DNA from 3 places in the Pseudomonas sp. LBUM1679 genome. Region 2 is predicted to be linked to each of the others. Evidence: predicted binding sites of a transcription regulator. Region 2 holds the regulator's gene; each other region holds the start of a gene.
What was found. The regulator sigma-54, encoded in region 2, starts transcription at its own class of promoters, with help from an activator protein. The targets are predictions, from matches to a motif close to ANTGGCATNNANNTTGCTNT.
Positions count from the first base shown of each region.

Region 1: a site for sigma-54 is predicted at 5,089-5,108, ahead of ACA062_RS03770 (pilin). Genes of this name have one in related genera too.
Region 3: a site for sigma-54 is predicted at 6,114-6,133, ahead of flgB (flagellar basal body rod protein FlgB). Genes of this name have one in related genera too.

Region 1 is NZ_CP166774.1:831,180-839,318, reverse strand. Features, by position in the region: gene ACA062_RS03790 (class I SAM-dependent rRNA methyltransferase) at 1-357, shown strand, start outside; gene ACA062_RS03785 (DUF748 domain-containing protein) at 462-3,401, shown strand; gene ACA062_RS03780 (DUF2845 domain-containing protein) at 3,401-3,697, shown strand; gene ACA062_RS03775 (BON domain-containing protein) at 3,967-4,314, opposite strand; gene ACA062_RS03770 (pilin) at 4,636-5,043, opposite strand; gene pilB (type IV-A pilus assembly ATPase PilB) at 5,268-6,968, shown strand; gene ACA062_RS03760 (type II secretion system F family protein) at 6,971-8,139, shown strand, end outside.
Region 2 is NZ_CP166774.1:6,198,939-6,207,077, reverse strand. Features, by position in the region: gene ACA062_RS28350 (class II fumarate hydratase) at 1-414, shown strand, start outside; gene ACA062_RS28345 (DUF2753 family protein) at 442-906, shown strand; gene ACA062_RS28340 (ZIP family metal transporter) at 926-1,819, shown strand; gene ACA062_RS28335 (HPr family phosphocarrier protein) at 1,928-2,203, opposite strand; gene rapZ (RNase adapter RapZ) at 2,219-3,076, opposite strand; gene ptsN (PTS IIA-like nitrogen regulatory protein PtsN) at 3,079-3,543, opposite strand; gene hpf (ribosome hibernation-promoting factor, HPF/YfiA family) at 3,556-3,864, opposite strand; gene ACA062_RS28315 (RNA polymerase factor sigma-54) at 3,939-5,432, opposite strand; gene lptB (LPS export ABC transporter ATP-binding protein) at 5,612-6,337, opposite strand; gene lptA (lipopolysaccharide transport periplasmic protein LptA) at 6,337-6,885, opposite strand; gene lptC (LPS export ABC transporter periplasmic protein LptC) at 6,872-7,444, opposite strand; gene ACA062_RS28295 (KdsC family phosphatase) at 7,452-7,976, opposite strand; gene ACA062_RS28290 (KpsF/GutQ family sugar-phosphate isomerase) at 7,976-8,139, opposite strand, start outside.
Region 3 is NZ_CP166774.1:1,352,174-1,360,312, forward strand. Features, by position in the region: gene ACA062_RS06185 (MFS transporter) at 1-1,234, shown strand, start outside; gene ACA062_RS06190 (flagellar brake protein) at 1,298-2,044, opposite strand; gene ACA062_RS06195 (flagella synthesis protein FlgN) at 2,137-2,604, opposite strand; gene flgM (flagellar biosynthesis anti-sigma factor FlgM) at 2,653-2,979, opposite strand; gene flgA (flagellar basal body P-ring formation chaperone FlgA) at 3,160-3,921, opposite strand; gene ACA062_RS06210 (chemotaxis protein CheV) at 4,003-4,935, shown strand; gene cheR (protein-glutamate O-methyltransferase CheR) at 4,982-5,809, shown strand; gene flgB (flagellar basal body rod protein FlgB) at 6,175-6,582, shown strand; gene flgC (flagellar basal body rod protein FlgC) at 6,586-7,029, shown strand; gene flgD (flagellar hook assembly protein FlgD) at 7,045-7,767, shown strand; gene flgE (flagellar hook protein FlgE) at 7,799-8,139, shown strand, end outside.

The DNA of each region.
Region 1 (8,139 bases), 1.9 Mb from region 2:
ATCAGCCAGCGTCGCGGGCAGAAATTGCCGAGTTATCCGCGTCTGGAACCGCGCCAGTACGATCTGGTGTTGCTGGATCCGCCGGCCTGGGCCAAGAGCGCATTCGGCACGGTCGACCTGTTGCGCGACTACCAGAGCCTGCTGAAACCGGCATTATTGACCACCGCCGACGATGGCGTGCTGATCTGCTGCAACAACCTGGCAAAAGTCAGCATGGACGACTGGCGCGAACAGGTTTTGCGGTGTGCCGAGAAAGCCGGGCGTCCGGTGCGTGAGTGGACAGTGATGAAACCGGGCGGCGATTTTCCGTCCATGGATCAACAGCCGCCGCTGAAAACGCTGATCCTGCAGCTCTGACATTCAGCAACAGCGTAAAACAAATCCCCAAAGCGCAGTGCCTTCGGAACCAGAATCGCGTGCCATACTCCAAGGCACTCCGATTCAGACAAATGAAGCCGCACATGTCCAAAGGATTGATTCGCGCCATTGGCGCTCTGTTGACCGCGCTGGCCCTCTACAGCCTGCTGGGGTTTCTGATTTTGCCGGGCATCGCGTTGCGAGTGGCCAACCAGCAGTTGGCCAACTACGCCACGACGCCCGCCACGCTTACGCGGATCGAGCTCAACCCGTTCAGCCTTGAAGTCACCCTCTGGGGCCTGATCATTGGTGAGCCGGGCAAGGAACAGGTCGGCTTCGAGCGGCTGTACGCCAATCTGCAGATCGACAGCCTCTGGACCAAGGCGCTGCACCTGTCCGATATCGAACTGGACAAACCCAAGACCGAAATCCTCTTCGGCAAGGACGGCAAGCTCAACCTGCTGGGATTGTTCAAGCTGCCCGCCAGCGAGCCGACGCCGACTGACCCGGATGCCAAACCCTTCCCCTTGCGGGTCGAGCGCATCAGACTGGCTGACGGTTACGTGCACTTCCAGGACGCACGGCCGAGCGAGCCCATCGAATTCCTCTACGACAAACTCGACTTCGAGCTGAAGAACCTAAGCACGCTGCCGGAGGATAACGCCGACATGACCCTGGTCGCTGTCGGGCCGTCAGGCGGGCAAATCGACTGGACCGGCAACTTCAGCCTGATCCCGATTGCCTCCGAAGGTAAGCTGAAGATCACCGACGGCAAGATGAAAGCCTTTTGGCCCTATGTGCGTGACGCGGTGCCACTGGTGCTCGAAGACGGCGCCGTCAACCTCAGCACCGACTATAAACTCAACTTGTCCAAGGAAACCCAACTGCTGCTGAGCAATGTCGCGGTCAGTATCGCGCCATTTGCCATCAAGGCACCGGACGGTCGGCCGCTGGCGAAACTGGCGCGCCTGGACGTCAGCGACACCACGGTGGACCTGGCCAGGCAGCAAGTAGTGGTCGGCAAGATCCGCAGCAATAAACTGGAGACCTGGGCGGCCCTGGAAGCGGACGGGCAACTCGATTGGCAGAAGCTGTTTGCCAGCCAACCGTCCAAAGCGGCGGTCAAAGCCAAAGCCGAACCGGCGAGTACGCCAGCCGCCGCCGATTCCCCCAAACCTGAACCTGCTCCGCCGAGCAAGCCGTGGCAGGTGCTGCTCAAAGACGTGCAACTGCGCGATTACCAGGTGCATCTGACCGACCGCAAGGCACAACCGCCCGTGGCCCTGGACGTCGGCCCGCTGAACCTGGACCTGCAGAACTTCGACAGCCTCAATGGCTCGCCCTTCAACCTCAAGCTCGATACGGGCGTGGGCAAGCAAGGCAAGATCATGGCGGACGGCGTGGTCAACCTGGCTCCGGTCAGCGCCAGACTGAAGGTGCAAACCAAGGACATCGACCTGCGCGTCGCGCAGTCCTACATCAACCCGTTCATTCGCCTCGAACTGCGCAGCGGCATGCTCGGCAGCGATCTGGCAGTCGACTTGAAAAGCACCGAGCCGCTGGCGTTCAGCGTCACTGGCCGCGCTCAGGTCGATCAGTTGCATACCCTCGACACCCTGAAAACCCGCGACTTCCTCAAGTGGCAGCAACTGGTGCTCGAAGGCCTGAACTATCAGCACGGCGACAGCCTGTCGATCGACAAGGTCAACCTGTTCCAGCCCTATGCGCGCTTCATGATCAACGACGACCGCACCACTAACGTCGATGACCTGCTGATCCCGCAACCGCCTGACGCCAGTGCCAAAACCGCCGCCGCCAAACCCGTCGCCAAGGACAAACCACTGGGCATCCACATTGGCGGCATTGCCATCAACGACGGCTCGGCCAACTTCGCCGACTTCAGCCTGACGCCGAACTTCGCCACCGCCATTCAACAGCTCAATGGCCAGATCGGCACCATCGACAGTCGCCAGGCGAAACCGGCCAGTGTCGACATCAAAGGCAAGGTCGACCGCTATGCACCTGTGACCATCAAGGGTTCGGTCAATCCGTTCGACCCGATGGCCAGCCTCGACATCGCCACCAGTTTCAAACGGGTGGAACTGACGACCCTGACACCCTACTCCGGTAAATTCGCCGGCTACCGCATCCGCAAGGGCCGGCTCAATCTCGACTTGCATTACCTGATCACCAAAGGCCAGCTCAAGGCCGACAACAAGGTGGTGGTCGAGCAGCTGCAACTGGGTGAAAAGGTCGACAGTCCGGATGCGGTAAGCCTGCCCTTGAAACTCGCCATCGCGTTGCTCAAGGACGTCGACGGCAAGATTTCCATCGAGCTGCCGGTGACCGGTGACCTGAACAATCCACAGTTCAGCGTCATGCCTATCATCTGGCAGACCCTGCGCAACCTGATCGTCAAGGCGGCCGCCGCACCCTTCAAAATGATTGGTGGTCTGGTCAGTGGCGGTGGTTCGCAAGATTTGGGCACTGTCTCGTTTGCACCGGGTTCCAGCGACCTGAGCAAGGAGGCCGAGGGCTCGTTGATCAAACTCTCCCAGGCGCTCAAGGAACGTCCGGCCCTGCGCCTGGAGATCGAAGGGACTGCTGCGCAAAGCAGCGATGGCCCGCTGATTGCCGAGCAACGCCTGGAACGGGAATACAAGTACAACTACTACAAAATGCTGCAGCGCCGTGGTGACAAGGTGCCAGCTAACGCCGCGCTGGTGGAAGTACCGGACAGCGAGAAAGGTCCGTTGCTGGAAGGTATTTACCGTACACGCCTGAAGACTCAGCCCCCCGCCGAATGGAAGGATCTGGGCAAGGAAGAACGCACCGCGAAAATGCGTGAGGGCGTGATCAAATTCTGGAGTTCCAGCGACGTGTTGTTGCGGCAACTGGGTCAGGATCGCGCCAGCAGCATCAAGGATTATCTGGTCGACAAGGCTCAACTGGCCGACGAGCGCGTGTACTTCGTCGACGCCAGCCTGGGTCAGGCGGAAAGTGACGGTCGGGTGATTACGCCACTGCACCTGGACGCCGAATGATGCTCAGACGATTGCTGACAGGCCTGGCCCTGGCGCTGGCCGCGAGTCACGCCTGCGCCGCGGAGACCCTGCGCTGCGGCAGTCAATTGATCAGCGTCGGGGACAGGTCCGGCGAGGTGCTGCACAAATGCGGTGAACCGGTCAGCCGCGATGTGTTGGGCTACAAACGCAGCGCCGATCGACGGGAGGAGTTCCAGGTCGAGGAATGGACCTACGGGCCCAACGGCGGGATGTACCAGTACTTGCGGTTTGAAGGTAATCGCTTGAAGCAGATCACCAGCAAACGCGGTAATTAGGCACGACATAAATCGTTGTAGGAGCAAGCTTGCTCGCGATGAGGCAATAACATTCAACATTTGCATTGACTGTTACACCGCTATCGCGAGCAAGCTTGCTCCTACAGTTGTTGCGTGTCGCTCACAATAGAACAGGCCCCGAACACGAATGTCCGAGGCCTGTAACGGCCACGTCCTTGTGGCCTTTCGCATGAACTCTCAAGTTGCGGCAGACGTATGACTCGGCTCGTCTGCCGCGCCTTCTCCCGGTCCAGGCGAGAAGTCTTGCCTTACTCGGCTTTCAGGCCGTCAGCGGAGACCGCTTTGACGCCTTTGATTTTCTTGGCGATAGCCACGGCGACGTCTTTCTGAGAATCAGTCACGGCAACGGTAGACGACAGGGAAACAACACCTTTGTTGGTTTCAACCTTGATGTCAGTACCAGGAATGCCTTTTTCGGTGACCAGGTCTGCTTTGACTTTGGTGGTGATCCAGGTATCGGAAGTAGCTTCTTTGGCTTCGGTGACTTCACCGGCAGCCAGCACCATTGGCGCTTGAGTGGCTTGAGTCTGGGCAAATGCAGCGTTGGCCAGGGTCAGCGCGGTAGCAGTAGCGGCAGCGATAGCGAACTTCTTCATACGAGTAACTCCTGTTTTTTCATAAAGTCTGCTGCGTGTCTTGTCAGCAGGGTTACTGGGTATATTGCGAACGCTGTGCCAACTTTGAGACAGCTAATAAATCGTTATAAATCAATAACTTAAAAATTCACTCAATTTTCGGAATCATGCAAAATGCATGACTTCGAAATTATCTACATGCAAGTTGCGGGTTTTGGCGTGGGCCTAAGGCCATGAATTACAGAGGGTTTTCCAAATTGGCAACTGGCTAGTCCAATATTCGAAAAATCAGACAAAAAAACCCCGCGTCGTAAGAGGCGGGGCATGGTTGATCAGCAACAATCAAGTACCGGTAGGGCAACCCTTTGGCGCGTAGTCGGCGGCGACACTGGTTTTGCAAGACCAGCCAGAAGTGGCGTCGCGTGTGAGGGTAACAGTTGCGCTAGTCACTGGAGCTGGCGCATCTTTGAGTGTGCAAATAATGCTGTTAGTAGTGCTTGCACCGACGGTAATTGTGCAGTGTGTTGTGCTGGCGTTCCCAGTTATTGCAGTGACTGCAGGAGATCCAACACCCGAATTAACCTGATCCTCATAATTCACTTTAAGCGCCGAAATCTCCGCCAACCCCGCCGTCACTTTCGCCCGAGCCTGATACTTCGAGTAAGCCGGAATCGCAAACGTCGCCAAAATCCCGATGATCGCCACCACGATCAGCAATTCGATAAGCGTAAAACCTTTCTGTGAATTCATAGACAAGCTCCATGCATGAGTCGAAATTTCATGATTGAATTAGCCACAGTACAGCCTATGCCAATCACGTCATCTCCTGTTGTCGGGGGAATGAGAGCAACGCAACGCCTTTTCCTACCCCCAGGATCCGCACTATCTGACAATTATTGTCACCTCAGTCCCACGGGTTTGGCTCCGCCGCTTGACTAGGCTATAAGTCATGCATTGTTTGCGTCGGTATCCCCATGAATGACATCGCCCTTAGCGGCCTGGCCAAGCAATTGGTCCTGGCCGAACTGCTCACTGACAAAAGCGCGCAACAGGCGTATCAGCAAGCCCAGCGCAACCGGATTACTCTGGTCAGCTACCTGGTGCAAAACAAACTGGTGAAAAGCCGTCAGGTTGCCGAAATTGCCTCGGAGCACTTTGGCATGGCTCTGCTGGACCTCAATTGCCTGGACAAGGAAACCCAACCCAGGGGCCTGGTCAGCGAGAAATTGATCCGCCAGCACCACGCCCTGCCCCTCTGGCGACGTGGCAACAAGCTGTTCGTGGGGGTTTCCGATCCAACCAATCATCAGGCCATCAACGATATCCAGTTCAGCACCGGGCTCAGCACCGAAGCCATTCTGGTCGAAGACGAAAAACTCACGGACGCCATCGAGAAATTCTTCGACAGCCACAGTACCGGCCTCGAAGACATGGCCGACATTGACCTCGATGGCGTGGACATCGAGTCGGTCGACGACAACAATCAGGACGCCATCGCCGGCCAGGATGCCGATGATGCGCCCGTGGTGCGCTTCGTTCACAAGATGTTGCTCGATGCGATCAAGAGCGGTTCTTCCGACCTGCATTTCGAGCCCTACGAAAAAACCTACCGCGTGCGGATGCGCACCGACGGCATGCTGCGTGAAGTCGCCAAACCGCCAATTCAACTGGCCAACCGTATCGCTTCGCGGCTGAAAGTCATGGCCAGCCTCGACATCTCCGAACGACGCCGGCCCCAGGACGGGCGGATCAAGATGCGCCTGTCCAAGAGCAAGTCCATCGACTTTCGGGTCAACACCCTGCCGACCCTGTGGGGCGAGAAAGTGGTGATCCGGATCCTCGATCCGTCCAGCGCGCAAATGGGCATCGATGCCCTCGGCTACGAACCCGACCAGAAAGACTTGTACATGGCCGCGCTCAAGCAGCCACAGGGGATGATTCTGGTCACCGGACCCACCGGTTCAGGCAAGACCGTGTCGCTCTACACCGGCCTGAATATCCTCAACACCGTGGACATCAACATCTCCACCGCCGAAGACCCGGTGGAGATCAACATGGAAGGCATCAATCAGGTCAACGTCAATCCCAAGCAGGGCCTGGGATTTGCCCAGGCGCTGCGCTCGTTTCTGCGTCAGGATCCGGACGTGATCATGGTCGGCGAAATCCGCGACCTGGAAACGGCGGAAATCGCCATCAAGGCCGCCCAGACCGGGCACCTGGTGCTATCGACCCTGCACACCAACAGCGCCGCGGAAACCCTGACCCGTCTGCACAACATGGGCATCCAGGGCTTCAATATCGCCACCTCGGTGAGCCTGATCATTGCCCAGCGCCTGGCGCGCAAATTGTGCAGCCATTGCAAGAGACCGATCGAGATTCCCCGGGAGGCACTACTCAAGGAGGGTTTCCCCGCGGAACGCATCGGCTCGTTCACGATCTATGAACCGGTCGGTTGCGATCACTGCAACGGCGGTTATAAAGGGCGCGTAGGGATTTATGAAGTGGTCAGGAACACACCCGCGTTGCAACGGCTGATCATGGCCGAGGGCAATTCGCTGGAAATCGATACCCAGATGCGTAAAGACGGGTTCAACGACCTGCGCACGTCCGGGTTGATCAAGGCCATGCAGGGCATCACCAGCCTTGAAGAAATCAACCGGGTCACCAAGGATTGAACATGGCGGTCAAAGCAGCAAAAATCAGCGTGTATGCCTGGGAAGGCACGGACAGGAAAGGCTCGAAAATGACCGGCGAACTCAGCGGTCAGAACCCGGCGCTGATCAAGGCGCAGTTGCGCAAACAAGGGATCAATCCCGGCAAGGTGCGCAAGAAATCCGCCTCGATTTTCAATCTTGGCAAGCGCATCAAGGCCCAGGACATTGCCCTGTTCACCCGGCAGATGGCAACCATGATGAAAGCCGGCGTGCCGCTGTTGCAATCGTTCGACATCATCGGCGAAGGCTTCGATAACCCGGCCATGCGCAAACTGGTGGACGAGGTGAAACAGGAAGTCGCGGCGGGGAACAGCTTCGCCGCGGCGTTGCGCAAAAAGCCGCAGTATTTCGATGAGCTTTACTGCAACCTGGTCGATGCCGGCGAGCAGGCCGGTGCCCTGGACACCCTGTTGGAACGGGTCGCGACCTACAAGGAAAAGAGCGAAAGCCTCAAGGCCAAGATCAAGAAAGCCATGACCTATCCGCTCGCCGTGGTGTTCGTCGCGATCATCGTGACCGGGATTCTGCTGGTCAAGGTGGTGCCGCAGTTCGAGTCGGTGTTCAAGGGATTTGGTGCCGAACTGCCGGCCTTCACCGTGATGGTCATCGGCCTGTCGGAATTCATGCAGGACTGGTGGTGGGTGATGCTCGGCATGCTGATCGCGGCGGTCTTCGGCCTGCGACACGCGTTCAAGACGTCGCAAGGCTTTCGGGACCGGACGGATACCTGGCTGCTGAAACTGCCGTTGGTTGGCACGTTGATGTACAAGTCCGCGGTGGCCCGTTATGCCCGTACCCTGTCGACCACCTTCGCCGCCGGCGTGCCGTTGGTCGAAGCCTTGGAGTCAGTGGCTGGCGCGACCGGCAATATCGTGTTCAAGCGTGCGGTGCTGCGCATCAGGCAGGACGTTTCGACCGGGATGCAGCTGAATTTCTCCATGCGCTCCTCCGGCATTTTTCCGAACATGGCGATCCAGATGACAGCGATTGGCGAAGAGTCCGGGGCACTGGACGACATGCTCGACAAGGTCGCGAGCTTCTACGAGGACGAAGTGGACAACATGGTCGATAACCTCACCAGCCTGATGGAACCGTTCATCATGGTGGTACTGGGGGTCGTCGTCGGTGGCCT
Region 2 (8,139 bases):
GTGATCCCGGAAGCCACAGCGATGGTCGCGGCTCAAGTGATCGGCAACGACACAGTCATCACCATCGCCGGCCAGTCGGGCAATTTCGAGCTGAACGTGATGTTGCCGATCATCGCCCAGAACCTGTTGAGCAGCATCGAGTTGTTGGCCAACGCCAGCCGTCTGCTGGGTGACAAGGCCATCGCCAGCTTCAAGGTCAACGAAGCCCGGATCAAGGAAGCGCTGTCGCGCAACCCGATTCTGGTCACTGCACTCAACCCGATCATTGGTTACCAAAAAGCCGCTGAAATCGCCAAGAAGGCCTATCAGCAGGGGCGTCCGGTGATCGATGTCGCCCTGGAACACACCGACCTCACACGCAACCAGCTTGAGGTGTTGCTCGACCCGGAAAAACTCACCGCAGGCGGCGTGTAATCACCGTTAGCGCTTTGGAGCCTCACCATGGAGCACTGGAAACGCACGATCGAAAGAGCTAATCGCTGTTTCATGCTGGGCGAGCTGGTCGATGCCCGCGAGGCGTATTTGCAGGCATTGGCCCTGGCCCAGGTGTTGTTCGAGCGCTGGGCGGATGCCGATGAAGCGGTGGCGGCCTGCGTGATTTCCCACCACAACCTGGCAGACCTGCATCTGCGTCTGAATCAGCCGGAGGAGAGCGCCGAATATTTGTGCGCCATCCATCAGCGGTTATTGCAGACCATGCAGGACCCGCGTCTGGCGCCGGCCTTGCGTGAAGCGGCATGGCGTCAGAGCAGCAAGACCTACGTCGAGCTGCTGAATTTCATCAGCGAGCACGGCGAGTACCCGCGCAGCCATCGTTTGCTGGACATGGATGTTGCCCTGCAACGTGATCAATTGGCCACAAGTCTGCGCGCGCTATCAGGCGGCGCTGGCTTGAGTCTTCTATAAAAATCTTCCAAGGCTGATTATGGGCACTGAAACACTGGCGATCGGAAGTGGACGAATGTTTCGTTACGCGCTGGGATCGCTGTTACTGCTGGCAGGCATGACCTTGTTGGGTGCCCAAGGGCTGGTATGGCTGGACCTGGAGCCGAAACTGTTACGCGCGCTGCAAGGCGGGGCGATCTGCGCTCTGGGCACAGCGTTGGGCGCGGTGCCGGTATTGGTGATTCGGCAGATGCCCCAGGCGGTCAGCGATACGCTGCTGGGCTTCGGCGCCGGGGTGATGCTCGCGGCGACGGCGTTTTCGCTGATCGTTCCGGGTATCTCGGCCGCAGAAAACCTGGGGCTGACACCTTGGGCGGCCAGCGGTTTGATCAGCTTCGGCATCATGCTCGGTGCGTTCGGGCTGTTTCTGGTGGATCGCAAGGTGTCCGGTGCGTCGCCGGAGATGCTCGTGGGGACCGTTGAACATCCGGTGATTCCCCCGCGCATCTGGCTGTTCGTGTTTGCCATCATTGCTCACAACATACCGGAAGGCATGGCAGTGGGCGTCTCGGCCGGTGGCGGGATGCCGGATGCCGACAGTCTGGCCATGGGTATTGCCTTGCAGGATGTGCCGGAAGGGCTGGTGATTGCGTTGGTGTTGGCCGGGGCAGGGATGTCGCGGGTCAAGGCATTCCTGATCGGCGCGGCGTCAGGGTTGGTCGAGCCGGTCTTCGCGCTGTTATGCGCCTGGCTGGTCAGCCTGGCCGAGATGCTGCTGCCTTTGGGGTTGGCGCTGGCGGCGGGGGCGATGCTGTTGGTGGTGACCCATGAAGTCATTCCCGAGTCGCGTCGACACGGTCATGACAAGCTGGCCAGCTTGGGGTTGTTGATCGGGTTTTGTTTGATGATGGTGATGGATACGGCTTTGGCGTAACACGGCCTGTGTAGGAGCGAGGCTTGCCCGCGAATGCCGTTACGCAGTGGAACTGATGAGCCGTGTCATCGTTCTTCGCGGGCAAGCCTCGCTCCTACATGGGCGAGTTTACTCACCTTCGTCGAAGTAGTTATTGATCAACGCCACCAGCGCATCCAGCGCTTCCTGTTCCTGCTCGCCTTCGGTACTCAAATAAATCCTGGTGCCCTTGCCAGCCGCGAGCATCATCATCGCCATGATGCTTTTGCCATCGACCGTTGACTCCGGGGTGCGTCCTACCCTGATCGAGCAATCCTTGAACTGACCGGCCACGCCGACAAATTTTGCAGATGCACGGGCATGCAGGCCCAGCTTGTTGATGATTTCGATTTCCAGAGCAGGCATCGCGATGTGAATCCTTTAGCTGAGGTCGCGGTGGCGGACCTGGACGTTCTTCAGGGTTTTTTGCAGGGCCTGACCCAGGCGTTCGGTCAGGTAGACGGAGCGGTGATGCCCGCCGGTGCAGCCAATGGCGATGGTGACATAAGCGCGATTGCTGGCCGCAAAGCGCGGCAGCCACTTGAGCAGGTATGTAGAAATGTCCTGGAACATTTCTTCGACGTCCGGCTGTGCCGCCAGGTAGTCGGCGACCGGCTTATCGAGCCCGGACTGTTCGCGCAACTCCGGCTTCCAGTAGGGGTTCGGCAGGCAACGCACGTCGAACACCAGGTCGGCGTCCACCGGCATGCCACGCTTGAAGCCGAAGGATTCCACGAGGAACGCCGTACCGGGCTCCGGTTGATTCAGCAGGCGCAGCTTGATGGTATCGCGCAGCTGATACAGGTTCAGGTTGGTGGTGTTGACCTTGAGATCGGCGAGGTCGGCAATCGGCCCGAGCAGGGTGGTTTCATCGCTGATCGCCTCCGCCAGTGAACGGTTGGCGTTGCTCAGCGGGTGACGCCGACGGGTCTCCGAAAAACGTTTGAGCAAGGTTTCTTCGTCGGCGTCCAGGTACAGGACATCGCACTGGATATGCCGGCTGCGGACTTCTTCCAGCAGCTCGGGGAAGCGTGAAAGGTGGCTCGGCAAGTTACGCGCGTCGATGGACACGGCAACCAGCGGCTGGGCGAGTTCAGTGTGGATCAACGCACGTTCGGCCAGTTCCGGCAGGAGCCCGGCAGGCAAGTTGTCGATACAGTAGAAGCCGTTGTCCTCGAGAACATCGAGCGCGGTGCTTTTACCTGAGCCGGAGCGGCCACTGACGATGATCAAGCGCATGATTACGGACCGTTTTGCTCGTCCAGGACAACCTGATACAAGGCTTGATTGCTCGGGGCGCTGCGCAGCTTTTCGCGTACTTCCTTGCGATCGAGCATGCTGGCAATCTGACGCAGCAGCTCCAGGTGCGCATCGGTAGCCGCTTCCGGGACCAGCAGAACGAACAGCAAGTCAACCGGGGCGCCATCGATGGCGTCGAAATCAATGGGTGCGTCGAGGTGCATCAAGGCGCTGATGGGTGAGGTGCAGCCCTTGAGGCGACAGTGGGGAATGGCGATGCCGTTGCCAAAACCGGTCGAACCGAGTTTTTCACGGGCAATCAACGCCTCGAAGACAACTTGCATCTCCAGATCCGGCACTTCGCGATGGATTAGGTTGGCAATTTGTTCGAGGGCTTTCTTTTTACTGCCGCCCGGCACGTTCACGAGGGAACGGCCGGGGGTCAGGATGCTTTCAAGTCGGATCATGGGTTGGGAGTGTTAACGACCGGTCGCGCCCTGGAGGAGGCTTTGGGTCTTTTCCTTATGCTTTTTGAGTTGTTTATCCAGCTTGTCGGTCAATGCGTCGATCGCCGCGTACATATCGGTATGTTCCGCGTTGGCGACGACTTCATTGCCGGGAATATGCAGCGTGGCTTCGATTTTCTGCTTCAGCTTTTCGACCGTCATCGTGACCTGCACGTTGGTGATCTTGTCGAAGTGCCTCTCCAATCGTTCGAGTTTTTCGCCGATGTAGGTGCGAAGAGGTTCGGTCACTTCCAGTTGGTGTCCACTGATGTTGACTTGCATACAGCTTCTCCTTCGTTGCCAGTGCATAAAGCGGCAGGCAGAAATGCCTGCCACTGGAACGCTGTGGCGTGGCTCTACATCAACCGCTTGCGTTCGCTCGAAGGCGCGATCCCGAGGGATTCGCGGTACTTGGCGACGGTGCGGCGAGCCACCTGAATGCCTTGTGCCTCCAGTAAACCAGCGATCTTGCTGTCACTCAACGGCTTTTTCTGATTTTCCGCTGCAACCAGTTTTTTGATGATCGCGCGGATCGCCGTGGACGAGCATTCACCGCCTTCGGAGGTGCTGACGTGGCTGGAGAAAAAGTACTTCAATTCATAGATGCCCCGAGGGGTGTGCATGAATTTCTGCGTGGTCACCCGGGAAATCGTCGACTCGTGCATGCCGACCGCTTCGGCGATGTCATGCAGCACCAGCGGTTTCATGGCTTCGTCGCCGTATTCCAGGAAGCCGCGCTGATGCTCGACGATCTGGGTGGCCACCTTCATCAGGGTTTCGTTGCGGCTCTGCAGGCTCTTGATGAACCAGCGGGCCTCTTGCAGCTGATTGCGCATGAAGGTGTTGTCGGCACTGGTGTCGGCGCGGCGCACGAAGCCGGCGTATTGGGCGTTGACCCGCAGCCGTGGCACCGATTCCTGGTTCAGCTCCACCAGCCAGCGCTCGTTGTCCTTGCGCACGATGACATCGGGGACGACGTATTCGGCTTCACTGGACTCGATCTGCGAGCCAGGACGCGGGTTGAGGCTCTGCACCAGTTCGATCACCTGGCGCAGCTCATCTTCCTTGAGCTTCATGCGGCGCATCAACTGGCTGTAGTCGCGGCTGCCAAGCAGGTCGATGTAATCGCTGACCAGGCGCTTGGCCTCGGCCAGCCAAGGGGTCTTGGCGGGCAACTGGCGCAATTGCAGCAACAGGCATTCGCCCAGGTTGCGGGCGCCGATGCCGGCGGGTTCGAATTGCTGGATGCGATGCAGGACGGCTTCTATTTCGTCGAGTTCGATGTCCAGTTCCGGATCGAAGGCTTCGAGAATTTCGTCGAGGGATTCGTCCAGGTAACCCTGATTGTTGATGCAGTCGATCAGGGTCACGGCTATCAGGCGATCGGTGTCGGACATCGGTGCCAGGTTCAGTTGCCAGAGCAGATGGCTCTGCAGGCTTTCACCGGCCGACGTACGGGTGGTGAAGTCCCACTCGTCGTCATCGTTGCTCGGCAGGCTGCTGGCGCTGGTCTGGTAAACGTCTTCCCACGCGGTATCGACGGGCAGTTCGTTGGGAATGCGCTCGTTCCAGTCACCTTCCTCGAGGTTATCCACCGTCGGGGCGGTTTCCTGGTAGGAGGGTTCCGACACGTCGGCATTGGGGAGCTGTTCGGCTTTGTCGGCCAAGGGGTCGGCGTTATCGAAGTCGTCGCCTTCTTCCTGGCGTTCGAGCATCGGATTGGACTCCAGGGCCTCCTGGATTTCCTGTTGCAGGTCCAGGGTCGACAATTGGAGCAGGCGGATGGCCTGTTGCAGCTGCGGTGTCATCGTCAGCTGCTGGCCCATTCTCAAGACTAGCGATGGTTTCATGGCAGGGGCTTAACACCTTATTCGCCGGCGCACATGCGCCATCCACTACAGGGCGCCGGAGCGCCAAACATAAGCAAATTATATGCCCGAAACTTTAGCGTTTGCCTAGAGCGCTGTAACAATAAAAAAGTGTTGATTTTTTATCGAGACAAGCGCTTGGGCGACAAGGCGGACACCGCTTACAGGCGGAACTCATGGCCCAGATACACTTCCTTGACCAGTTCGTTGGCCAGGATGGTGGCAGAGTCGCCTTCGGCGATCAGTTGGCCATCGTTGACGATGTAGGCGGTTTCGCAGATATCCAGGGTTTCGCGGACGTTGTGGTCCGTGATCAGCACGCCAATGCCCTTGGCCTTGAGGTGGTGGATGATCTGTTTGATATCGCCCACCGAAATCGGGTCCACGCCGGCGAAAGGTTCGTCGAGGAGGATGAATTTCGGGTTGGTGGCCAGTGCGCGGGCGATTTCCACGCGGCGGCGTTCGCCACCGGACAGGCTCATGCCGAGGTTGTCGCGGATGTGGTGGATGTGGAATTCCTGCAGCAGGCTTTCCAGCTCCTTGCGGCGACCGGCCTTGTCGAGTTCCTTGCGGGTCTCGAGGATCGCCAGGATGTTATCGGCCACCGAGAGTTTACGGAAGATCGACGCTTCCTGCGGAAGATAGCCGATACCGGCTTTCGCGCGACCGTGCATCGGCTGGTGGCTGACGTCCAGGTCGTCGATCAGTACACGGCCCTGATCGGCCTGTACCAGGCCGACAATCATGTAGAAGCAGGTGGTTTTGCCGGCGCCGTTAGGGCCAAGCAAGCCGACGATCTGACCGCTGTCGATGGACAGGCTGACGTCGCGCACGACCTGGCGGCTCTTGTAGCTCTTGGCCAGATGCTGAGCTTTCAGAGTTGCCATTACTGGGCCTTTTGCTCGTCGGATTTCTTTTTCGGCTGGATCACCATGTCGATGCGCGGGCGTTCTTCGGTGACTTTGGTGCCGGTGGCGCGGCCAGCGTTAGCCAGTTTCTTGACCGTGTCGTAGACGATTTTTTCGCCTTGGGTGACGTTGCCGTCCTTGTCGATGACTTTGGCGCGATCGATCAGCACGACGCGGTCTTGCGAGGCATGGTACTGGATAGTGACGCCATAACCCTGAACCGGCTTGGAGTCGCCGGCAGTCTGCATCTGCTCGAAGTAGGCCAGGTTGCCCACCGAGGTCACCACGTCGACGTCGCCGGAAGCGGTGCGGGTGATGGTCACGGTGTTGCCGGTGACCTTCATCGTGCCCTGGGTGATGATCACATCGCCTTTGTAGGTGGCGATGCCTTGCTTGTCGTCCAGTTGGGCGTCGTCGGCCTGAATGCGGATAGGCTGGTTTCTATCGTCCGGCAGAGCCCAGGCGCTCACGCTTCCCAGTGCTGCGCCCAGACTGAGCAAAATAGGGAGGGTTTTAACGAGCCTCATACTGTCCTCTTACGTTCGATAGCAGGTGTATCCTGCTTTCTTTCAAATACGCTTTCATGCCCGTGCCGGTCGACACGCCACCAGCGCCGTCGATTCTAACGGGTTGCTCGGTCTGCGCATATTGCTGCTGCGGGAACACGGTCATGCGACTGCTGGTGATGATGGTCGTGCGCTTTTTTTCGTCGGTTCGGGCGATACGTACCGAGTCGATCAGTTCGACTTCGGTTCCGCCGGAATTGACTTCGCCGCGTTCGCTCTGCACATGCCACGGAAACTCGGTACCGCGGAACATGTTCAGGTCCGGTTTGCTGACCAGCGTCACGTCACTGGCCTTGAGGTGTTCGACCTTGTCGGACGTCATGTCGTACTGCAATTTGCCATCTGGCAGGTACTGCACGCTATGGGTGTTGGTCGCGTACCAGTCGATCCGGGTTTCATCGGCCTTGACGACCGGCTTGTCGAGGAAACGCTCCGGACTGATGTTCCAGTAGCCGACCGCCGCGAAAATGGCGGCGATGCAGCCGAACACCAGGAATTTGCGAATCTTTTTGCTCAGCATAGTGGGCTCACAGGTACGCGGCATTGGCCGCATCGAGGCGGTCCTGGGCGCGCAGGATCAATTCGCAGAATTCGCGAGCGGCACCTTCGCCACCACGGGCCTGGGTGATGCCGTGGGCGTGTTCGCGCACGAAACTGGCGGCACTGGCCACCGCCATGCCCAGGCCGACGCGGCGAATGACCGGCAGGTCCGGCAAGTCGTCGCCGAGGTAGGCGACCTGTTCATAGCTTAGGTCGAGTTTGGCAAGAAGCTCGTCGAGCACCACCAGTTTGTCTTCGCGACCCTGGTACAAGTGTGGAATGCCTAGGTTTTTCGCGCGTCGCTCGACCACCGGGGTCGTGCGCCCACTGATGATAGCGGTCTGCACGCCGGCTGCCATCAACATCTTGATGCCCTGGCCGTCGAGCGTGTTGAACGTCTTGAATTCGCTGCCGTCTTCCAGGAAGTACAGGCGTCCGTCGGTCAGTACGCCGTCGACGTCGAATACCGCCAGTTTGATGTTCTTGCCGCGTTCCAGCAGATCGGTCGTCATTACATTACTCCTGCACGCAGCAGATCGGACAGGTTGAAGGCGCCGATCGGACGGTCCTCCTTGTCCACCACCACCAGTGCGTTGATTCGATGGTCTTCCATGATTTTCAGGGCTTCGGCGGCCAGCATTTCAGCGCGAGCCGTCTTGCCGTGAACGGTCATGA
Region 3 (8,139 bases), 2.4 Mb from region 2:
CTATTTCGGCCTGGTGCTGGGTGGCAAGATCGGCCATCGGCTGATTGCCCGGGTCGGGCATATTCGAGCCTATTCGGCGTGTGCCGGGATCGTCGGTGCGGCGGTGCTTGGCCATGGCTTGGTGGACTGGCTGCCCGCGTGGTTGTTTTTGCGGGTCATCGTCGGCCTCGGCATGATGTGCCAGTACATGGTCATCGAAAGCTGGCTCAACGAGCAGGCGGAAGCCAAGCAGCGGGGCATCGTGTTCAGCGGCTACATGATCGCGTCCTATCTGGGGTTGGTGTTGGGCCAGCTGATTCTGGTCATGCACCCGGGGCTGGGTCTGGAACTGCTGATGCTGGTCGCCCTGTGCTTCGCGCTGTGCCTGGTGCCGGTGACCCTGACCCAGCGGATTCACCCGGCGGCATTGCACCCGGCGCCGATGGAGCCAAGGTTCTTCATCAAGCGCGTGCCGCAATCGTTGAGCACGGTGCTGGGGGCGGGGTTGATCGTCGGTTCGTTCTACGGCCTGGCGCCGCTGTACGCCTCGCAGCAAGGCTTGTCCACGGAGCAAGTCGGTCTGTTCATGGGTAGCTGCATTTTCGCCGGCCTGCTGGTGCAGTGGCCGCTGGGTTGGCTGTCCGATCGTTATGACCGGGCGCTGTTGATCCGCTGTTTTGCCTTCAGCCTGGCACTGGCTGCATTGCCACTGGCGATCATGAAGCAGGTGCCGCTGGAGGTGCTGTTCATCACTGGTTTCCTCTGCTCGTTGGTGCAGTTCTGCCTGTATCCGTTGGCGGTGGCGTTCTCCAATGACCATGTCGAGGGTGATCGTCGGGTGTCCCTGACGGCGATGCTGCTGGTGACCTATGGCATCGGCGCCAGTATCGGGCCGCTGGTGGCGGGGGTGCTGATGAAGCTGTTCGGCAGCCAGATGCTGTATGCCTTCTTCAGTTTCTTCGCGTTGGTGCTGGTCTGGCGGATTCGGCCGAAAGCGGTCACCAACCTGCACCAGGTGGACGATGCGCCGCTGCATCACGTCGCCATGCCGGACAGTATGTCGAGTTCACCACTGGTGGCTTGCCTTGATCCACGGGTCGATGAGCAGGTGGTGCAGGAGCAGATGCAGAATCCGGTCGAACCTGAGCCAGACCCCGCGCCTGAGCTTGAACCGGAGCCCGAAATCGATTCGTCCGCCGATGACGATGACGATGACCTGGGCCGTCAGAAAAGCTTTACCGAAGCCCGGCCTTAACACCCGAGCACAAAAAACGGGCAGTCACCACAAGGGGCTGCCCGTTTTCATGGGAGCGTTGTATCAGAAGTCGTCTTTGTCGAAGCGCCGTGCTTCGCGCTGAAGCTGATAGACGAACCGCTCGACCTGACGCTGCACCAATCCGCTCATGTTGTGAAAGCGTACGCCGGCGAAGGTGGTGGAGATTCTTTCCTCGAAATGCAGGTAGCGCAGCTCGACCGGTGCCGTCATTTTGCCAAAGGGCAGGGCAGCGGCAAAGCGGTCGTAAACCTGGCCCAGCTGCAGGCTGCTGCTGATGTTGCCTTCGAAGCGCAACTTGCAACCGGTGGCGGAAATGTCCAGCAATTTGCCGCTGATCGGCGTCCTGAGCTTTTCACCGTCCAGATCGACGTTGACCAGTTGTGCCAGCTTCAACGCTGCGCGAAAGGCATTGCGGCGCTGGTGATAGACCACTTGATCGGGCAGGGGGCCGTGGTAGCAGCGGGTTTCGACGGACTCGTCGATGGTCAGCGGGCCGTTGCTGTCCCAGGCAATGCGCACGCCGTCGTGGAAGCCTTCGACCTTGAACGGTTCGCCGGCCAGCAGGAAGCGCTCGCCATCGCGGGGAATCATTTCATCCAGAGCGATCGTTTTACGTTTATGGTCGATGTCCACCAGATAGCTCTGGAAGCGCTGGCTGCGCTCGTGGAACGTGATGATCAGCGGATCATGGCTTTCTTGCAGCTGGCGCAGGGTGCCGGAGATCTCCAGAGGCGTGGTAAGCACCTTGGGTGGCTGCGGAGCATCTTCCGCATATAAGGCATTGGACACGGTTCATCAATCTCCGGACAAAATATGACTGCGACTGGCCAGTATTTTGCCAGCATGTTTTGCGTCTAGATAGGGTGTACTTATCAGCAGGCTCACGCCTGACTGAGCGGGCGCGGCTTCACCAGCGTGGAGAATGATCCGCTGGCGTTGTAGAGCGCTGGCGGCTCGCCGCCGGTAAGGATTTTCAGCTGGGTGGCCGTGGCGGCCTGCTGCCTCACAATCGACTGGCCATTGATGAGGTTGGCGGCCTGGCATTGGGCCAGAAGGTCGGTCAGCACATCGCTTTGCGCCAGCAACTGTTCGCCCAGGCTCGACTGGCTGGCCAGTTGCTCGAGGCCCTGGCGATTGGTGGGCAGGTTGAGACTGGCGAGGATTTCACTGCGCTTGCGGCCATGTTGTTCGAGCAGCACGATCAATGCCTGTTTCTGCGCCAGAATGTCTTCGAGCAGCGGCATGTCGCGACCGTGCAAGGCGATGGATTCGGTTTGCAGTAGCTGCAGCAAGTGTTGTGCGGGAGCAAAGTCGTCGGTGATCAATTGCAACAAATGAGAGTCGTGCATGGCTGGCCTTGGGTTTTAAGCGTCCAAAAGCCTGGCGCGGGCCGTGGCCTAGCGCTGGGCTTCGAAGTTGAGCAGTTTGCTGGCGACACGGTTGCTGTCGACTTTGTAGCTGCCATCGGCAATCGCTGCTTTCAACTCGGCCACTCGGGCTTTGTCGACGGCAGGCTGATCGCGCAGCGTGTCAGTGACCTTCTGCAACTGTTGAGCCTCATTGCTGATGTGTACCGATTCCCCGCTTTGGACGGTACTGGCCTGCTCGGCCGGGGTACGCAGCGGCGCGGATTTGCCGGCTTCGGTGGTTTCCTTGGCAGCGCTGGTACGGGTACTGCCCGTCGGTGGCGAGGAACTGTTCAATCGGCTGAAATCGATGACCATGATAAAAAACCTCTGGGTATTTGGACGCTTGCCATGTTTTCGGCCATACCCGGGAAAACTTTAGGCCCACTTCTCAATGAGCTTGCGCGCGTCAGCGCTTGCCCTGCATGAACACAGTTTAGGGAACAGTCGGGTGGCGCGCCACATCTTCACCCACGCAGCACCCACCCACACAGCACCCTACATGGCCACTTCCACCTGGCCAGGCGCGATGACTTGCGCCTTGATGACCCGCTTGGAGTTGAGATTCTTCACACGAATCTGTTCACGCATACCGCCGTTGGACAGTGCTTCACCCGGCATGCGCACGCTGAGCGTACCACTGCGGGCGATAATCACCACCTGGTCGCCCTTGCTGATGACTTCAGCCTGTTCCAGATTCACCAGGGTAATGACCTGGTCAGCGACCATGGGTCGGGTCAGTTTCTGCCCGATCGCCTGGTCGACCGACGTCAGGTAACCCTGACTGAGCAGACTGATGTCACGTTCCCGCAACGTCACGTCCTCGGGCTCGACAATACCGGCACGGCGCATGGGGCGGCTGGTGGTCACGATGTCGCGAAACAGGCGTACTTGAGCGGGCACGAAGACTGTCCAGGGGGAGGCGCCCTCGCAGCGAACCTTGACCGTGACCCGACCCAGCGGCTTGGCCGGGCTCTCAAGGGTGGCTGTCAATTCCTTGTCGCACATCGGCATGCGCAGTCGCGGGTCGAGCGGGTTGACCTGGATCTCGTAACGGCCTTCCGTTTGACTGCTCGCCAGATAGTCTTCCACGGTGAATTCAAGAAAGCCCTGAGTGACGCCGATAAGCATGTCAGGCAAGGTAACCGTGTCAGCAATGGCAGGGCTGCCGGCGTTGAACAGGCACACGGCCGACAGCACGCTGCACCAGCGGCGGCAGTTGGAGGTCAGGCGTCGGAAAAATGTCAGGTCTGGGTTCATAAAGGTTAAAAAGCAAGCGCCGTGCCGTTTAGTGATGAATGCGCGTCGCAACACACTTAGCGTTGGTGTAGGAGTCTGGGCATGGCGGGTGTAATGGATTCGGTAAACCAGCGCACGCAACTGGTTGGGCAGAATCGCCTTGAGCTGTTGTTGTTCCGTCTCGACGGCCAGCAGCTGTATGGGATCAACGTATTCAAGGTTCGTGAGGTGCTGCAATGCCCCAAACTGACCCTGATACCCAAGTCCAATCCTGTGGTGTGCGGTGTGGCGAGTATTCGTGGGGCGACTATTCCGATTCTCGATCTGGCGATGGCGACCGGTTCCGGTCGGTTGCGTGATCAAAGCAATCCCTTCGTGATCATCACGGAGTACAACACCAAGACCCAGGGTTTCCTGGTGCGCTCGGTGGAACGCATCGTCAACATGAACTGGGAGGAGATCCATCCGCCGCCCAAGGGCACGGGGCGCGATCATTACCTGACGGCGGTGACCCGGGTCGACAATCAGCTGGTCGAAATCATCGACGTCGAAAAGGTGCTGGCGGAAGTGGCGCCGACACCGGAAGCGATTTCCGTCGGCGTGGTGGATGTCGACACCCGGCACAAGGCGTTGTCCTTGCGCGTGTTGACGGTCGACGACTCGTCGGTGGCGCGCAAGCAGGTCTCGCGTTGCCTGCAAACGGTCGGTGTCGAAGTGGTGGCGCTGAACGACGGCCGGCAAGCGCTGGACTACCTGCGCAAGATGGTCGAGGAGGGCAAGAAGCCGGAAGAGGAGTTCCTGATGATGATTTCCGACATCGAGATGCCGGAAATGGACGGGTACACCCTGACGGCCGAGATCCGCAACGACCCGCGCATGCAAAAGCTGCATATCATCCTGCATACTTCGTTGTCGGGTGTGTTCAATGAGGCGATGGTCAAGAAAGTCGGTGCCGATGACTTCCTTGCAAAATTCCGCCCTGATGACCTGGCATCCCGGGTAGTCGACCGGATCAAAGCAGCAGACATCAGCTAGGGGCCTTCTGCCCCTGGCGGTCAACACGATTTAAGAGGCGGTATCTTTGTCTACGGGTAATTTGGATTTCGAACAGTTCCGGGTATTCCTGGAAAAAGCCTGTGGCATTTTGCTCGGTGAAAACAAGCAGTACCTGGTCGCGAGCCGTCTCAACAAACTGATGGAACAGCAAGGCATCAAGTCCCTGGGTGAGCTGGTCCAGCGCATCCAGACCCAGCCGCGCAGTGGTTTGCGCGAGAGGGTGGTGGATGCCATGACCACCAACGAAACCCTATGGTTTCGTGACACCTATCCGTTTGAAGTGTTGAAGAACAAGGTGTTGCCCGAAGCGATCAAGGCCGCCCCTGGCCAGCGTCTGCGGATCTGGTCGGCGGCGTGCTCGTCGGGTCAGGAACCGTATTCGCTGTCGATGTCGATCGATGAATTCGAGCGGGTCAACATGGGCCAGTTGAAGATGGGGGTGCAGATCGTTGCCACCGACCTGTCCAGCACCATGCTGGCCAGTTGCAAATGCGGCGAGTATGACAGCCTGGCCATCGGCCGCGGTCTGTCACCCGAGCGCCTGCAGCGTTATTTCGACCCCAAAGTGCCGGGGCGCTGGGCCATCAAGGCACCGATCAAGAGCCGGGTGGAGTTCCGCTCGTTCAACCTGCTGGACAGCTACGCGGCTCTCGGCAAGTTCGACATCGTGTTCTGCCGCAACGTGCTGATCTACTTCTCCGCCGAGGTGAAGAAAGACATCCTGTTGCGTATTCACGGCACGTTGAAGCGCGGCGGTTATCTGTTCCTCGGCGCTTCCGAAGCACTGAATGGTTTGCCGGATCATTACCAGATGGTTCAGTGCAGCCCGGGGATTATTTACCAGGCCAAGTGATTCACAGGCGTCAAAAAAAACGGGAGTCCTCAGTGGACTCCCGTTTTTTTTGCCTGCTCATTCCTCAAACCCACCGCCCATCCCCTGTGGGAGCGAGCTTGCTCGCGATGGCGTCGTGTCAGTCAACATCTTCGTCACCTGACACTCCGCTATCGCGAGCAAGCTCGCTCCCACAGGGTCAGGTGGTGTGCTCCAGACCGAGTGAAGCGGCAGAAAAGCGGCAGCCAGCGGACACCGGTTGCCGCTTTTCTGGCATTGCCGCCTTGCCCCTGCCCGCAAAGCCCCGGTTTACGGCCTTTTTTGAATTGGCACGACGCTTGCTAAGTTCATGCTACGAAAATCAGGTCCCCCGAAGGTTTCCCGACATGAGCATCAGCTTCGATAAAGCGCTCGGTATCCACGAACAGGCCCTGGGCTTTCGCGCCAAGCGTGCCGAAGTCCTGGCCAACAACATCGCCAACGCCGACACCCCGAACTACAAGGCTCGGGACCTGGATTTCTCGGCAGTGCTCGCCGCGCAGAACGAAAAGACCAGGAGCGGCTCTTTCGCCTTGAACATGACCAACAACCGTCATATCGAAGCCGAAGGCCTGGGTAATGGCGACGAGTCGCTGCTGTATCGCACGCCGATGCAAGCCTCGATCGACCAGAACACCGTGGACGCTCAGCTTGAGCAATCGGCCTATGCGGAGAACTCGGTCAACTTCCAGGCCAGCTTCACCCTGCTCAACAGCAAATTCAAAGGGTTGATCTCAGCCCTTCGTGGAGAATGATTCATGTCCCTCGCCAGCGTTTTCAACATTGCCGGTAGCGGCATGAGTGCCCAGACCACTCGCTTGAACACCGTCGCCAGTAACATCGCCAACGCCGAAACCGTTTCGTCGAGCATCGACCAGACCTACCGCGCGCGTCACCCGGTGTTCGCCACCATGTTCCAGGGCGCCCAGAGTGGCGGCAGCGATTCGCTGTTCCAGAACCAGGACGCCGCCGGCCAGGGTGTGCAAGTGCTGGGCGTGGTCGAAGACCAGAGCGATCTGGACGCACGGTACGAGCCGAACCATCCGGCGGCTGATGCCAAGGGGTACGTCTATTACCCCAACGTCAACGTGGTGGAAGAAATGGCCGACATGATTTCCGCGAGCCGTTCGTTCCAGACCAACGCCGAAATGATGAACACCGCCAAGACCATGATGCAGAAGGTCCTGACCCTGGGTCAGTGATAAGGGACGACTCAGATGAGTGTGATTGATACCACCAGTGGCTTGAACCTCAACGACATCCTGGCCAACTCCTCGATCAAGACCAATACCAACACCGACGGCCTGGCGTCGGCAACGGACAGCGCCACCGGCAAAAAAGCCTTGGGCAAGGATGCATTCCTGCAGTTGCTGGTCACCCAGCTGAAAAACCAGAACCCGCTGGAGCCGCAGGACAACGGCGAGTTCGTCGCTCAGTTGGCGCAGTTCAGCAGCCTGGAGGGGATCACCTCGCTTAACGACACGGTGACGGGCCTTGCCAGCAACTACAACTCGTCCCAGGCATTGCAGGCTTCGTCGCTGGTGGGGCGTTCGGTCATCGCGCCGGGCGACAAAGCCGTGGTCGACACTTCCAAGAGCATGACCGGCACGGTGGTGATCCCGGATTCAGTGGCCGCTGCCACCTTGAAAATCAGCGACAAGGACGGCAAAACCGTTCGCACCATTGACCTGGGCAGCCAGTCGGCCGGCAATGCCAGCTTCATCTGGGACGGCAAGGACGATGCAGGCAACACGGTTGAGTCGGGTACTTACTCCTTCGCCGCAGCGACCACCATCGATGATCAAGCCGTGGCGCTGATCACCTATCTGCCGGCGACCGTCAACAGCGTGACCATCAGCCAGACCGGCGGTGAGTTGATGCTCAACCTGGCCGGGCTGGGCAGCATCGCCCTGTCCAAAGTACAAACCATTGGTATGTAGAGCCGACTAACACGGCACAAAGGAGTGGAATATGTCTTTCAATATCGGCCTTAGCGGTCTCTATGCAGCCAACAAACAACTGGACGTGACCGGCAACAACATCGCCAACGTCGCGACCACCGGTTTCAAATCGTCCCGTGCCGAATTCCAGGACGTTTACTCGGCGAGCAAGCTGGGTACCGGCAGCAAGGCCGTCGGTAGTGGTGTACGCCTGGCCAACGTTGCCCAGCAGTTCACCCAGGGCGACATCAACAACACCGGTAACGTGCTGGACATGGGCATCAACGGCTCCGGCTTCTTTGTACTGAATGACAGCGGTTCGCTGTCCTATACCCGTGCCGGTACGTTCAAGGTCGACAAGGAAGGTTATGT